Regions from separate parts of the Gordonia sp. CPCC 206044 genome, predicted to be linked through region 2. Evidence: riboswitches for the same ligand, from Rfam matches in the RefSeq annotation. Region 2 holds a riboswitch; the other holds the start of a gene.

Region 1 (5,706 bases), on a different contig from region 2:
ATGCCCGCCGTGCGTTCGGTGGAGGTCGGCGAGTGGCTGCGCCACGTGATCGCTCCGGGCGGGATGCGCCGCGACGGCGACGGTTTCGCGTACACGGTGCGGGTCCGGCTGATCCACGCTCACGTCCGCCGAGCGATGTATCGCCTCGGCACCTGGGACGAAACCGCCTGGGGCGTCCCGATTCCCCAGCCCTACATGGCGTTCACGATGGCAGAGTTCGGGCACATCGCCCTCGACGGCATGTACGACCTCGGCGTGCGATTCGACGACGACGAACTCACGGCGATCTACCACCTGTGGCGCTACGTCGGACACGTCGTCGGGATGGACCCGCGGCTGAATCCGACCTGCGCCGCCGACCACATTCGCATCGAGGAGCTGTATCGACTCACCTCCCCCGGCCCCGACGACGCCGACCGCGAGTTCGTCGTCGCGCTGACCGATGACTATCTGATCCCAGAACTGGCCGATGCCCTGCCCGGGCCACGACGTGTACGCCGGGCGGTGGCCGGCCGCGCAATCCACGGCCTGCAGCGGGTCTTTCTGAGCGACGACGACGCAGACGCACTGCACATCCCCGACGGCCGGACCAAACACGTGCTGCGCCTGGCCGCCCCGGTAATGGCCGCGGCAGGCCGCGCCCGCATCATCGTCGGCGGCCGGGATCGATTGTCGCGGCGCGGCTATCGGTCACGCGATCACGAGATGGACCGGATGCGGCGCGCCTACGGTGTGTCGCACGAACTGGTGGACAACGCTCCGGCGGCGGTGAGCTGAGACGAGTTGGGGGCGGGTCTGAGGCCTGGGGCGCGACCACGGTATGCGCCATTCACCTCGCGGGCGACGACGCCTGGGCCCAGAACCGCTTGGGAATCCGCCCCGCCCCGGCAGCGTACCGCCCGGCCGTCACCGCGTGGCGCATCGCCGCCGCCATCCGTTCCGGATCGTCGGCCCGTGTAACAGCAGATGCGAGAAGGACTGCGTCGCAGCCGAGTTCCATGGCGAGCGCGGCGTCGCTGGCAGTCCCGATGCCGGCGTCGAGCACCACCGGCACGTGCGCATCGGCGACGATCATCTCGATGTTGTGCGGATTCGCGATTCCCAGGCCGGTGCCGATCGGCGACCCGAGCGGCATCACCGCTGCGACACCGAGGTCCTGCAGACGCGCTGCCAGCACCGGGTCGTCGTTCGTGTAGGCCAGGACCGCGAACCCGTCGTCGACCAATGCTCTTGCCGCCTCGACCAATTCGATCGGGTCGGGCAGTAGGGTGCGCTCGTCGGCCACGACTTCCAGTTTCACCCAGTGCGTTTCGACGGCCTCGCGCGCCAGCTGCGCGGTGAGGACCGCCTCGGCGGTCGTGTGGCAACCGGCCGTGTTGGGCAGGATCGCGATGTCGAGGCGGCGCAGGAGCTCGACGAGGCCGGTCCTGGACTCCGGGCTGACCCGACGCAGTGCGACCGTGGTCAACTCGGTCCCCGACGCCCTCAGCGCACGTTCGAGAACGGCCAGATTGCTCGCGCCGCCGGTACCCATGATCAACCGGGAAGTCAACTCCCGGTCCGCGATCCGCAGCGGAGCGTCCAGGTCTGATTCGACGGGGCTAGCCACCCTGCACCGCCGTGACGATCTCGATCTGGGCATCACTGCGCAACAGACGATCCCAGCCACCCCTGGGCACCACCTCACCGTCGACGGCCACCGCGATACCACGGTCCGGCAGGCCCATCTGCGCCACGAGATCACCCACCGACGACTGCGGTCGCACGGTGGTCGTCTCACCGTTGACGAGGACGGTCAGCATCGGTTCTCCCCTCCGGCCGACGCACTCGCAGACGCGGTCGGTCGTTGTTCGTCCAGCAGTTCCATGACCCGTTCGGCGGTGTAGGGCGCCAACAGGATTCCGTTGCGCCCGTGTCCGGTCGCCACGACGACACGCTCGTCGACGCGATCGATGATCGGCAGCCCATCGGCCGAGCACGGACGCATACCCGCACCGGCCTCGACGAGTTCGTACGTTCGCAGACCGGGCATCAGGTCGACGGCATCGGCGAGCAGATCCGCCACGCCACCCACCTCCGGAGCCGCACTCGACTCCTCGAAAGGCTCGTATTGTGTTGCACCGACGACGATTCCGTCGTCACGTGGCACCAGGTAGACCGAGCGGGCGCGCATCCGTGCCCGGACCACGTGGGTCGGCGGCGGCACCGACCACCGGGTACGTCGCAGTCGCAGGATCTCTCCCTTCGCGGCGTGCAACCCGATGTCGGGCAGCAACGCACGCGTGCCGAGGCCCGCGGCCACCACGACGTCGTCGGCGTCGACCTCGCTGAGGTCGCCGACCCGGCGATCGACGACCGAACCGCCCGCCGCCAGCAACGCCTCGCGCAGACGATCCAGTAGCCGCCGGTTGTCCACGGCGCCCTCTCCGCGGACGAGGTATCCGCTGTGCAGGCGGGACCCGAGGACCGGTTCCAGGCGTCTGATGTCACCCGCGTTCACCGGCCGCAGATCGTCGGCGACGCGTGGCTGTTGCGACCACACGAAGTCGGCAAGGTTCCTCAGGTGCTCGGCGTCTGCCGACGACGCCGCGACGAAAAGCGAATCGTGGGCGGCCATGATCGACGGGTCGGCGAGCCGTTCGACGAGTGCGGGCCACCGACGCACGGACTCGACGGTGCGCCGCAGCAGTTCGTCTTCGCCGGGATGTCCCTCTCCGAGTGATCCGAGCATCCCAGCGGCCACCCAGGCGGCACGATCCCGCGCACCGGCGTCGAACACCTGCACCCGTCGGCCGGCATCCGCCGCGGCCAAGGCGCAGGTCAGGCCGATGACACCGCCGCCGACGACGGCCAGCGTCGGTCGACTCGTCTGCTGTTTGATCGGATCACCCATCGATGACATCCTTCCTTCGCCGGCATTACCCGGATCAGGTCAAACGGTCAGCGGGGGCTCCACCCGCACTCTCAGCCCGGCGTACCCCGGGCTCCCGTGTCGTGCCGCCTAGCCTACCGTTGCCGTCGTGACCGAGTTGCGTGCCCCGCGAATCGCCCGTCTGTCATCAGCACGGCTGTACCTGTGCACGGATGCTCGCCGTGAACGCGGCGATCTCGTCGAGTTCGTGGACGCGGCGCTCGCCGGTGGCGTCGACATCGTGCAGCTACGAGACAAGGGTTCACCGGGCGAAGCGACCTTCGGAGTGCTGGAGGCGCGTGAGGAACTCGAGATACTCGGCCGGCTGCGCGAGCTCACCGCACGCCACGGTGCCCTGCTGTCGGTGAACGACCGCGCCGACATCGCGGTGCTCGCCGACGCGGACGTACTGCACGTCGGGCAGGGTGATCTGCCTGCACACCTGGCACGACGGATCGCCGGCCCGGACGTCATTGTCGGGATGTCCACGCACGACGAGTCGCAGATGCGGGCCGCGGTCGCAGACGACGACGTCGACTATTTCTGCACCGGGCCATGCTGGCCGACCCCGACCAAACCCGGCCGCACCGCTCCCGGACTCGACCTGGTGCGAGCGGCCGCGGCGGCCGCCCCGGGCAAGCCGTGGTTCGCGATCGGCGGCATCGACGCCGAGCGGCTGCCGCAGGTGCAGTCCGCCGGCGCGCAGCGCGTGGTCGTGGTGCGCGCGGTCACCGCCGCCGACGATCCCGCCGCCGCGGCGAACGCATTGCGCGAGCCTCTGGCGTCCGCCGCCGGGTAAGGGCCCCGCCGCGCCGGTCGCGTAGCCGAACCGCCGACGCCCCCTGCCGGTCGAGTAGCCGAACCGCCGACGGTCCCCCGCCGGTCGAGTAGCCGAACCGCCGACGGTCCCCCGCCGGTCGAGTAGCCGAACCGCCGACGACCCCCCGCCGGTCGAGTAGCCGAGCCGCCGACGACCCCCTGCCGGTCGAGTAGCCGAGCCGCTAGGCGAGGCGTATCGAGACCTGGTGCACCACAGCTGATCTCGATACGACGGCTCGCTGAACTCGACGTAACTCGACTGGCGGGGTAACACCGATTCGATCGGCCGGAGAGTCGGCCGAACACTGTCGGCCGGGTCGGCACGGAAATCCGTTTGCCGACGCGCTGGAGGCGGGTCTATCCTGGTCGCCATCATGTTGTGCATGCAGAGCGCGCTCGTAACCCGCCGCAGCGGGGTCTGATCTGACCGACCCCCCGCTGCGGGGTCGTCGCGTTCTCGTCTCGTCGGTCGCAATCCTTTCGACCGAAGAAGACTCGAGATGCACCGCCTTCACCATTCTCCGAATCCACGCCCCGGTGACACGACGTCGTCGGGCCGCCCCCGTGATCCCTTCGCCACCCGTTTCGGGTGTGCCCTGCCGAAGGGCATGCGCGCCGAAGCCGCAGGCATGACCTGGCAGGGCTTCACCGACACCTACGCGCCCGCCGGCTCCATCCGTCTGGGTTCCTGGAGCGTCGCGCCCGGCCGCCAGGACATGGTCGTCTGTCACGCGACCATCGCGTTCGCCGGCCGCGTCATGTCGTTGCAGGCGCAGGCTGCCGGCCCGATCGGTGCGATGACATCGATGCTCCACGACCTCGGCGCACCGGTGCAGATCGTCAGCCTTCATCAGCGCGAGGTCGACGGGACGATCACCACGTTCCTGCTCTGCGAGCGCGACGGCCGTCAACGTTGGGCGTGTGGCGATGGGCAGACGGGAGACGAGGCAGGCATCAACGCCTTGATCGCGGGAGCCAACCGGCTGTTGAGCTGCTGACGGTCTCCCGAGCGACGAGCCCGGTCGTCAGCGATCCGTCTGCAGGTCGAGCGTCGTGATCCGTTCCCGCAACCCCGGCCAGGCGCGTTCGAATGCCGGATGCAACGGCAGGGTCGCCACCTCGGACTCGGGTACCCATCGCAATTCGGCGGATTCGCCGTTGGCGATGGTGCGGATCGGCTGGTCGACCTCGGCGATCACGGTCGTGTAGGTCCAACCGCTCGGTGCCTGATGCGTCACCAGCGCGGCGATGACCCGCACTGCCTCGCCACCGATCCCGGCCTCCTCGTCGGCCTCCCGCAGTGCGGTGTCGATGGCACTCTCATGCGAATCGCGTGCACCGCCCGGCAGGCCCCAGGTGCCACCCTGATGCGACCAGATCGCACGGTGCTGCAGCAGGATCGCGGTGGTGTCGTCGTCGGGCAGCGGCGCCCGCAGCAGGAGACCGGCTGCACCGTTGCGCCCCCAGTAGCGCGAACCATCCGGATCGATCACCCAGCCGTCACCGTCTCCGCGCACACTGCCTCCTGCAGCTCATTCCCACCCCGAAAATGCCCCGAACGTCCTCCACGGTAGGTGAGTCACGCCACTGTGGCCAGGCCACGACGACTCATAGCTGTGCTCTCCACACCTTCGAGAGCCTCACGACGACCTGGGGACACGGCCTTCACAAGTCGCGCTCCTCGAGGCCCCGAGGACTAGGGTTGACCGTAGGTGATCCACCCGGCACGGCAGCCGCCGAACGCGGGGATGCGATCGCCGACGGCGTGATCCCGCGACGGGTGAAACGGGCGAGTCGCGCTCGGCGACAGACTAGGTGGAGGACGTGAAATCGATGCCGGTGACAGCCGGCACCACGCTGCACCACGAATGGCAGGACCACCAAGGGAAGTGACGTCGGCACCATGGAGAACTCGGAAGGATCCTGAGGTGACCGGCGACGTATCGCCCATGCGCACCGCGCTCAACCGCGCGGGC
Region 2 (5,706 bases):
GCGCCGCCTGCCGTTGGGTGGCCGCGTCAACCACGTCGATCCCGGTGATCAGGCGGACCTCGTCGAGATTCGGCGTCACCACGGTGGCGCGGGGGATCAGCGCCGACCGCAACGTGTCGAGGGCGCTGTCGGCGAGCAACTGGTCACCGTGCATGGATGCACACACCGGGTCGACGACCAGTGGCGTCGCGGTGTCTCGACCGATGCCGAGTTCGGCACACGTCGCTGCCACCGCGTCGATGATCGGCGCCGATGCCAGCATGCCGGTCTTGGCGGCCCCGGTCCCGATGTCGGTGACGACGCTGCGCATCTGGGCGGCCACGGTCTCGGGGTCGATCTCCTGAAAACCCTGGACGCCCACCGAGTTCTGCACGGTCACCGCGGTCACCGCCACCAGTCCGTGCAGACCCAGCAGCGCAAAGGTTCGTAGATCGGCTTGGATACCCGCGCCGCCACCGGAATCCGATCCCGCGATGGTCATGACCCTGGTCGGGGCGACACCCGGTGCGGCGGTGGGTAATCCGAGGTGATCGGTCATGTGGTCGCGTCCAAGGGCAGATAGACGCGGTTGCCGTGTTCGACGAACTCGGCGGACTTCGCGGCCATCTCCTCGGCGAGCTTGCGATCGATGTCCTCGGCGGTCACCAGGCCGTTCTCCTCGGCATAGGTCCGGACGTCCGCGGAGATCCGCATGGAGCAGAACTTGGGGCCGCACATCGAGCAGAAGTGTGCGGTCTTGGCGGGCTCGGCGGGCATCGTCTCGTCGTGGTACTCGCGCGCGGTATCCGGGTCGAGTGCCAGATTGAACTGGTCGGTCCATCGGAACTCGAAGCGCGCCTTGGAGAGTGCGTCGTCTCGCTCCTGGGCGCGCGGATGGGCCTTGGCCAGGTCGGCGGAATGGGCGGCGATCTTGTACGTGATCACGCCGACCTTCACGTCGTCGCGGTTCGGCAGTCCCAGATGCTCCTTCGGCGTGACGTAGCAGAGCATCGCGGTACCGGCCTGCGCGATCATCGCGGCACCGATCGCCGAGGTGATGTGGTCATAGGCGGGTGCGATGTCGGTCGCCAGCGGTCCCAAGGTGTAGAAGGGTGCCTCCTCGCAGAGTTCCTCCTCGAGTCGCACGTTCTCTGCGATCTTGTGCATCGGGACGTGGCCGGGACCTTCGATCATCACCTGAACGCCATGGGATTTCGCGATCCTGGTCAGTTCGCCGAGGGTGCGCAGCTCGGCGAACTGTGCCTCGTCGTTCGCGTCGGCGATCGACCCGGGACGCAGGCCGTCGCCGAGGGAGAAGGTGATGTCGTAGCGGGCGAAGATCTCGCACAATTCGTCGAAGTGTGTGTACAGGAACGACTCCTGATGATGTGCCAGACACCAGGCGGCCATGATGGAACCGCCTCGAGAGACGATGCCGGTGACCCGGCGCGCCGTCAGCGGGACATAGCGCAACAGCACTCCTGCGTGCACGGTCATGTAGTCGACGCCCTGCTCTGCCTGCTCGATCACGGTGTCGCGGTAGATCTCCCACGTCAGGGCCGTGGGATCGCCGTTGACCTTCTCCAGCGCCTGATAGATGGGTACGGTGCCGACCGGAACCGGGGAATTGCGCAGAATCCACTCGCGGGTCGTGTGGATGTCCTTGCCCGTGGACAGGTCCATGATGGTGTCGGCGCCCCACCGGGTGGCCCACACCATCTTCTCGACCTCCTCGGCGATCGAGCTCGTGACCGCCGAATTGCCGATGTTGGCATTGACCTTCACCGCGAAGGCCTTACCGATGATCATCGGTTCGGATTCGGGGTGACGGTGATTGGCCGGGATCACCGCGCGGCCGGTGGCGACTTCGTCTCGGACCAACTCGACGTCGACGCCCTCGCGGGCGGCGATGAAGCGCATCTCGTCGGTGACGATCCCGGCTCGCGCCCAGGCCAACTGGGTGGCGGCGGGCCCGATCGGGTCGGGTCGACGCCAGGAATCGCGTGTCGGCGCCAGTCCTCGCTCCACGTCGATCGTCGCCGAGGAGTCGGTGTAAGGCCCGGACGTGTCGTAGACGTCCAGGTGGTCACCGTTGGTCAACGAGATGCGCCGCTGGGGCACCCGGAGGTGGTCGACGTCGAGGTAGTGCTTGTCGCTGCCTTGGATCGGACCCGTGGTGACGGCAGATGCAGATACAGCTGTTCCCATGATGTGGCTCCCTACGCCGGCATTACCCGGACAGGTTCAGGCGGTCGACGACCGCCTGTCGCCATCTCAGCCCCCGGTGATCGTGGGAGCCCCCGCGTGTGGAATTGTCGTTCGGCCCGGGGCTGCCGGACCATCCGCGACACTACGCGGAATCCGCGCGCGTGACCACCGACGCACCGGTGTGTTTTCGTCGCCGCCTTTTCGTGGCCGGATCGTTTTCCACAGGTCTGTCGTGCTGCCACGCAGTTACGGCAGCGTAGGGTAGTGTGTGACCGGGATCACACACGATCCCGCGCTCGTTGCTCGGAAGGGGAGTCCTGGCACCGGGCGTCCGACGCTGCAGCCTGGAGGGGATCGTGCACCGGAAACATCGCCAACGGCCACCGCAGTCCGCGCAGGCCATCCTGCAGCAGATCGCGCAGGTCGTCCACAACCCCGTCCGCGACCGTTTCGAACTGTGGGTGGCAGGCGACCTGGTCGGCGTGCTCGGCTACACCACCGAGGTCGAGGACGGGCAGAAGACGGTGACCATCCTGCACACCGTGCTCTACGACGAGTACACGGGACATGGTCTCGGCACCCGGTTGATGCGCGGTGCGATCGAGTACGTGCGGCAGCAGGGTGCTCGCCTGCGGCCGGTGTGTTCGTTCACCAAGACCTACCTCGATGCGCATCCCGGACTGGTCCCGGTCGCCCCCGCCTGAACTGTCGACGCGAGGTCTGGTTAGCGTAGGCTAGCCTGACAACTGCGCGGCAGGGACGCGTGTGTGACGGGAGGGGTCGCTCGATGGCGGAATCCACGAAGAGTCGGTCGCGCGGCGTGCAGGGCGTCATCATGAAGCTCTTCGGGGCCGACGACTACGAGCTCACCGTGACCAGCAACGAGCGCGTCACCGACGAGTACATCAGGCTCGGTTTCACCGGTGGGGGCCTGCTCACCGATCGCCCGCTGCATCCGACCATGTGGATACGAATCTGGTTCGAGAACGCCGACGGCAAGCTGCACCAGCGCGGCTACACGCTGGTCGACCCGGACCGTGGAACCGATTCCTTCAGTGTGGAATTCGCGATCCACGAGGGGGCCGCCACCCGATGGGCGCAGCAGGCCCGCCCGGGTGACACGATCGGTGCGTCCTTCCTCGGTTCCAAGTTCGCCATCCCCGATCCCGCGCCGATGGGCTGGCTCATCGCAGGCGATCCAGCTGCCCTGCCCGCGATCAACTCGCTGCTCGACGCGATCTCGGCATCATCGAATCCGTCGGCGCCCGTGACGATCTGGTTCGAGTACGTGCACGACTCGGACAAGACGCTCCCCCTGCGGCTGCGAGATCAGGATGTCATCAACTGGGTCCGTCGTGAGCGAGACGGCGCAGCCATGGTCGATGCGGTCAAGGCGGGTGCCTTCGCCGCGGCCGGGCACTTCGGTTGGGTTGCCCTGGACACGAAGAGCACACGGGCCGTCGCTGACGCGTTCCGCAACGATTACGGGCTCGGCAAGAAGGGTGTCAAAGCCCAGGCATACTGGCAGCCGAACATCGGCCCGTCCTAGAACTCGACGACGACAGGCGCGTGATCGCTGGCGCCCTTGGGTTTTCGTGCTTCGCGGTCGACGAATGCGGCGCGGACCCGATCGTCGAAAGCCGGGGAACTCAGCATGAAGTCGATGCGCACGCCCTCGTTGCGGGCGAACCGTAACTGCTGGTAGTCCCAGAAGGTGTAGGAATCGGTGTACGGCAAGGCGGAATCGCGGAATCCGGCATCGACGATCGCTGCGAGCGCAGCCCGTTCGGCTTCGGAGACATGGGTCTTGCCCGCGAACAATGCGGGATCCCAGACGTCGTCGTCGGTGGGGATCACGTTCCAGTCGGCGGCCAGCACGACCTGTGCTGCCGGGTCGTGGGCGAGCCACAGTGCGCCGATGTCGCGCAGCGCCGCGAGCCAGTCGAGTTTGTATCGATAGTGCGGGTCGTCGAGCTCGCGGCCGTTGGGTACGTACAGGGACCACACCCGGATGCCGTCACACAGAGCCGAGATGGCCCGAGCCTCCATCACGGGCCCTGCCCCCGCGCTGTCGAAGGTGGGCTGGTGTTCGAAACCGTACTGGACCTCGTCGAGGCCGATCCGCGAGGCGATGGCCACCCCGTTGAAACCGCCGTTCCCCAGATGGGCGACGTCATATCCGGAGGCGAGAAAGCTCATCACCGGGAACTCGTCGTCGCGGCATTTCGTTTCCTGCATCGCCAGCACGTCGATCTCGTTGCGTTCCATCCAGCCCACCACGAACTCCGACCGGGCGCGGATGGAATTCACGTTCCACGTGGCGATGCGCATGTCAGGCAACGTCTTCCGGGTACTCGATCTCGGCCACCGGCGACCCCGCATCACGCCACCGCTCCTCGATCAGATGGGTCAGGGGGACAGGTGTCAACAGCAGCGCCGCGAATCCGGTCGGCGCGGTCGCGATGTCGCGGTAGTGGTCCCGGTAGAAGGTGAGGGACTCGGCGAACCAGCCGAGTTCGTCGGGCTCCTCGCGCAACAGGCGGGGCGCGTTCGCGATCACCGTCACGAAGCCGACCGTGTCGTCGTCGGCGGCGCCGCCCAGATCACGCATGCAGTCGTCGAACGCATCTTTGTTGTGGCCGAAGTGGGCGGGAAAGTCCCAAGCCCTGGCGAACTCGTCGAACAGGTCGGCGACGGTGGGCATCTCGACGGCGTCGACGGTCCGCACCCGAACACGGGCGGGTAGATCGGGTGCCTGTTCGTCTGCGACGATGCCGGCGACCGGGCCGTGTCGCCGCGCCGCGGACAGGAACTGCGCCAACGGGATAGGGGTGACGGGTCTGCTCATCGGCTCGGTCCTCGGATCTGTACGAAGGAACGGTAGTGGTCGTCGGTGTACCAGGCGGTGCCGTCGTTGCCGGTGACGATCCGTTCGGCGTCGCGCGACCGCCCGCGTTCCTTGGCGTTCACGTCCCACTCGCGATAGGCGATCCGGCTGCCCGCGGCGGTGGTCACCGGCAACATGCGCTCGTTGTTCCGGAAGGTGGCGCCACCTTGCGTACCCGGGGCATCTGCGGCCTCGGGCCAGTCGCCTGCGTCGATGAACGCAAGCGTGCGCAGTACGTGGTCGGGCACGGTGGATGATCCGGCGTCACGGGCGATCGACGTTGCGGCCGAGGACGATCCGCTGTTCGTCGCGGAGTCGTCGGAACCACCTCCGACGACCCAGGTCACGACCGCGACGACGGCGATGACCACGAGGCCGGCCACCGACATGATCACTTGCCGTCGCCTACCTGCCGCGCTGGTCGTCGCCACGAGGCCCACCCTATCGCCGGATGTCAGATCTCGACGTAGCGGGACGTGTGGTGCAGGCCGAAACCGAGAGCGCGATACCAGGTCCCGGCGATGCGGTTGTCGGCCTCGACCTGTACGTAGACCCGTTCGGCGCCGTGCGCGACGCCCCAGCCGACCAGCGTGGACACCACCGAGCCTGCGAGTCCGCCGCGTCGGGACGTC

Evidence for each region. A riboswitch is a leader RNA that binds a small molecule or an ion and turns the genes downstream of it on or off. The one in region 2 is predicted to bind thiamine pyrophosphate.
Region 1: it holds a riboswitch for thiamine pyrophosphate, as region 2 does, so the genes downstream of both, thiO (glycine oxidase ThiO) here and thiC (phosphomethylpyrimidine synthase ThiC) in region 2, are expected to answer to the same signal.

What each region holds. Positions count from the first base shown of each region.
Region 1 covers NZ_JBCLVL010000023.1:5,335-11,040, reverse strand. Annotated here, with positions in the region: gene AAFP35_RS24880 (oxygenase MpaB family protein) at 1-777, shown strand, start outside; gene AAFP35_RS24875 (thiazole synthase) at 830-1,609, opposite strand; gene thiS (sulfur carrier protein ThiS) at 1,602-1,799, opposite strand; gene thiO (glycine oxidase ThiO) at 1,796-2,893, opposite strand; TPP riboswitch at 2,887-3,001, opposite strand; gene thiE (thiamine phosphate synthase) at 3,021-3,710, shown strand; gene AAFP35_RS24855 (hypothetical protein) at 4,360-4,728, shown strand; gene AAFP35_RS24850 (NUDIX hydrolase) at 4,756-5,247, opposite strand; gene AAFP35_RS24845 (hypothetical protein) at 5,659-5,706, shown strand, end outside.
Region 2 covers NZ_JBCLVL010000001.1:322,665-328,370, forward strand. Annotated here, with positions in the region: gene thiD (bifunctional hydroxymethylpyrimidine kinase/phosphomethylpyrimidine kinase) at 1-538, opposite strand, end outside; gene thiC (phosphomethylpyrimidine synthase ThiC) at 535-2,187, opposite strand; TPP riboswitch at 2,179-2,293, opposite strand; gene AAFP35_RS01435 (GNAT family N-acetyltransferase) at 2,544-2,891, shown strand; gene AAFP35_RS01440 (siderophore-interacting protein) at 2,975-3,736, shown strand; gene AAFP35_RS01445 (exodeoxyribonuclease III) at 3,733-4,518, opposite strand; gene AAFP35_RS01450 (barstar family protein) at 4,520-5,035, opposite strand; gene AAFP35_RS01455 (ribonuclease domain-containing protein) at 5,032-5,532, opposite strand; gene AAFP35_RS01460 (N-acetylglutamate synthase, CG3035 family) at 5,529-5,706, opposite strand, start outside.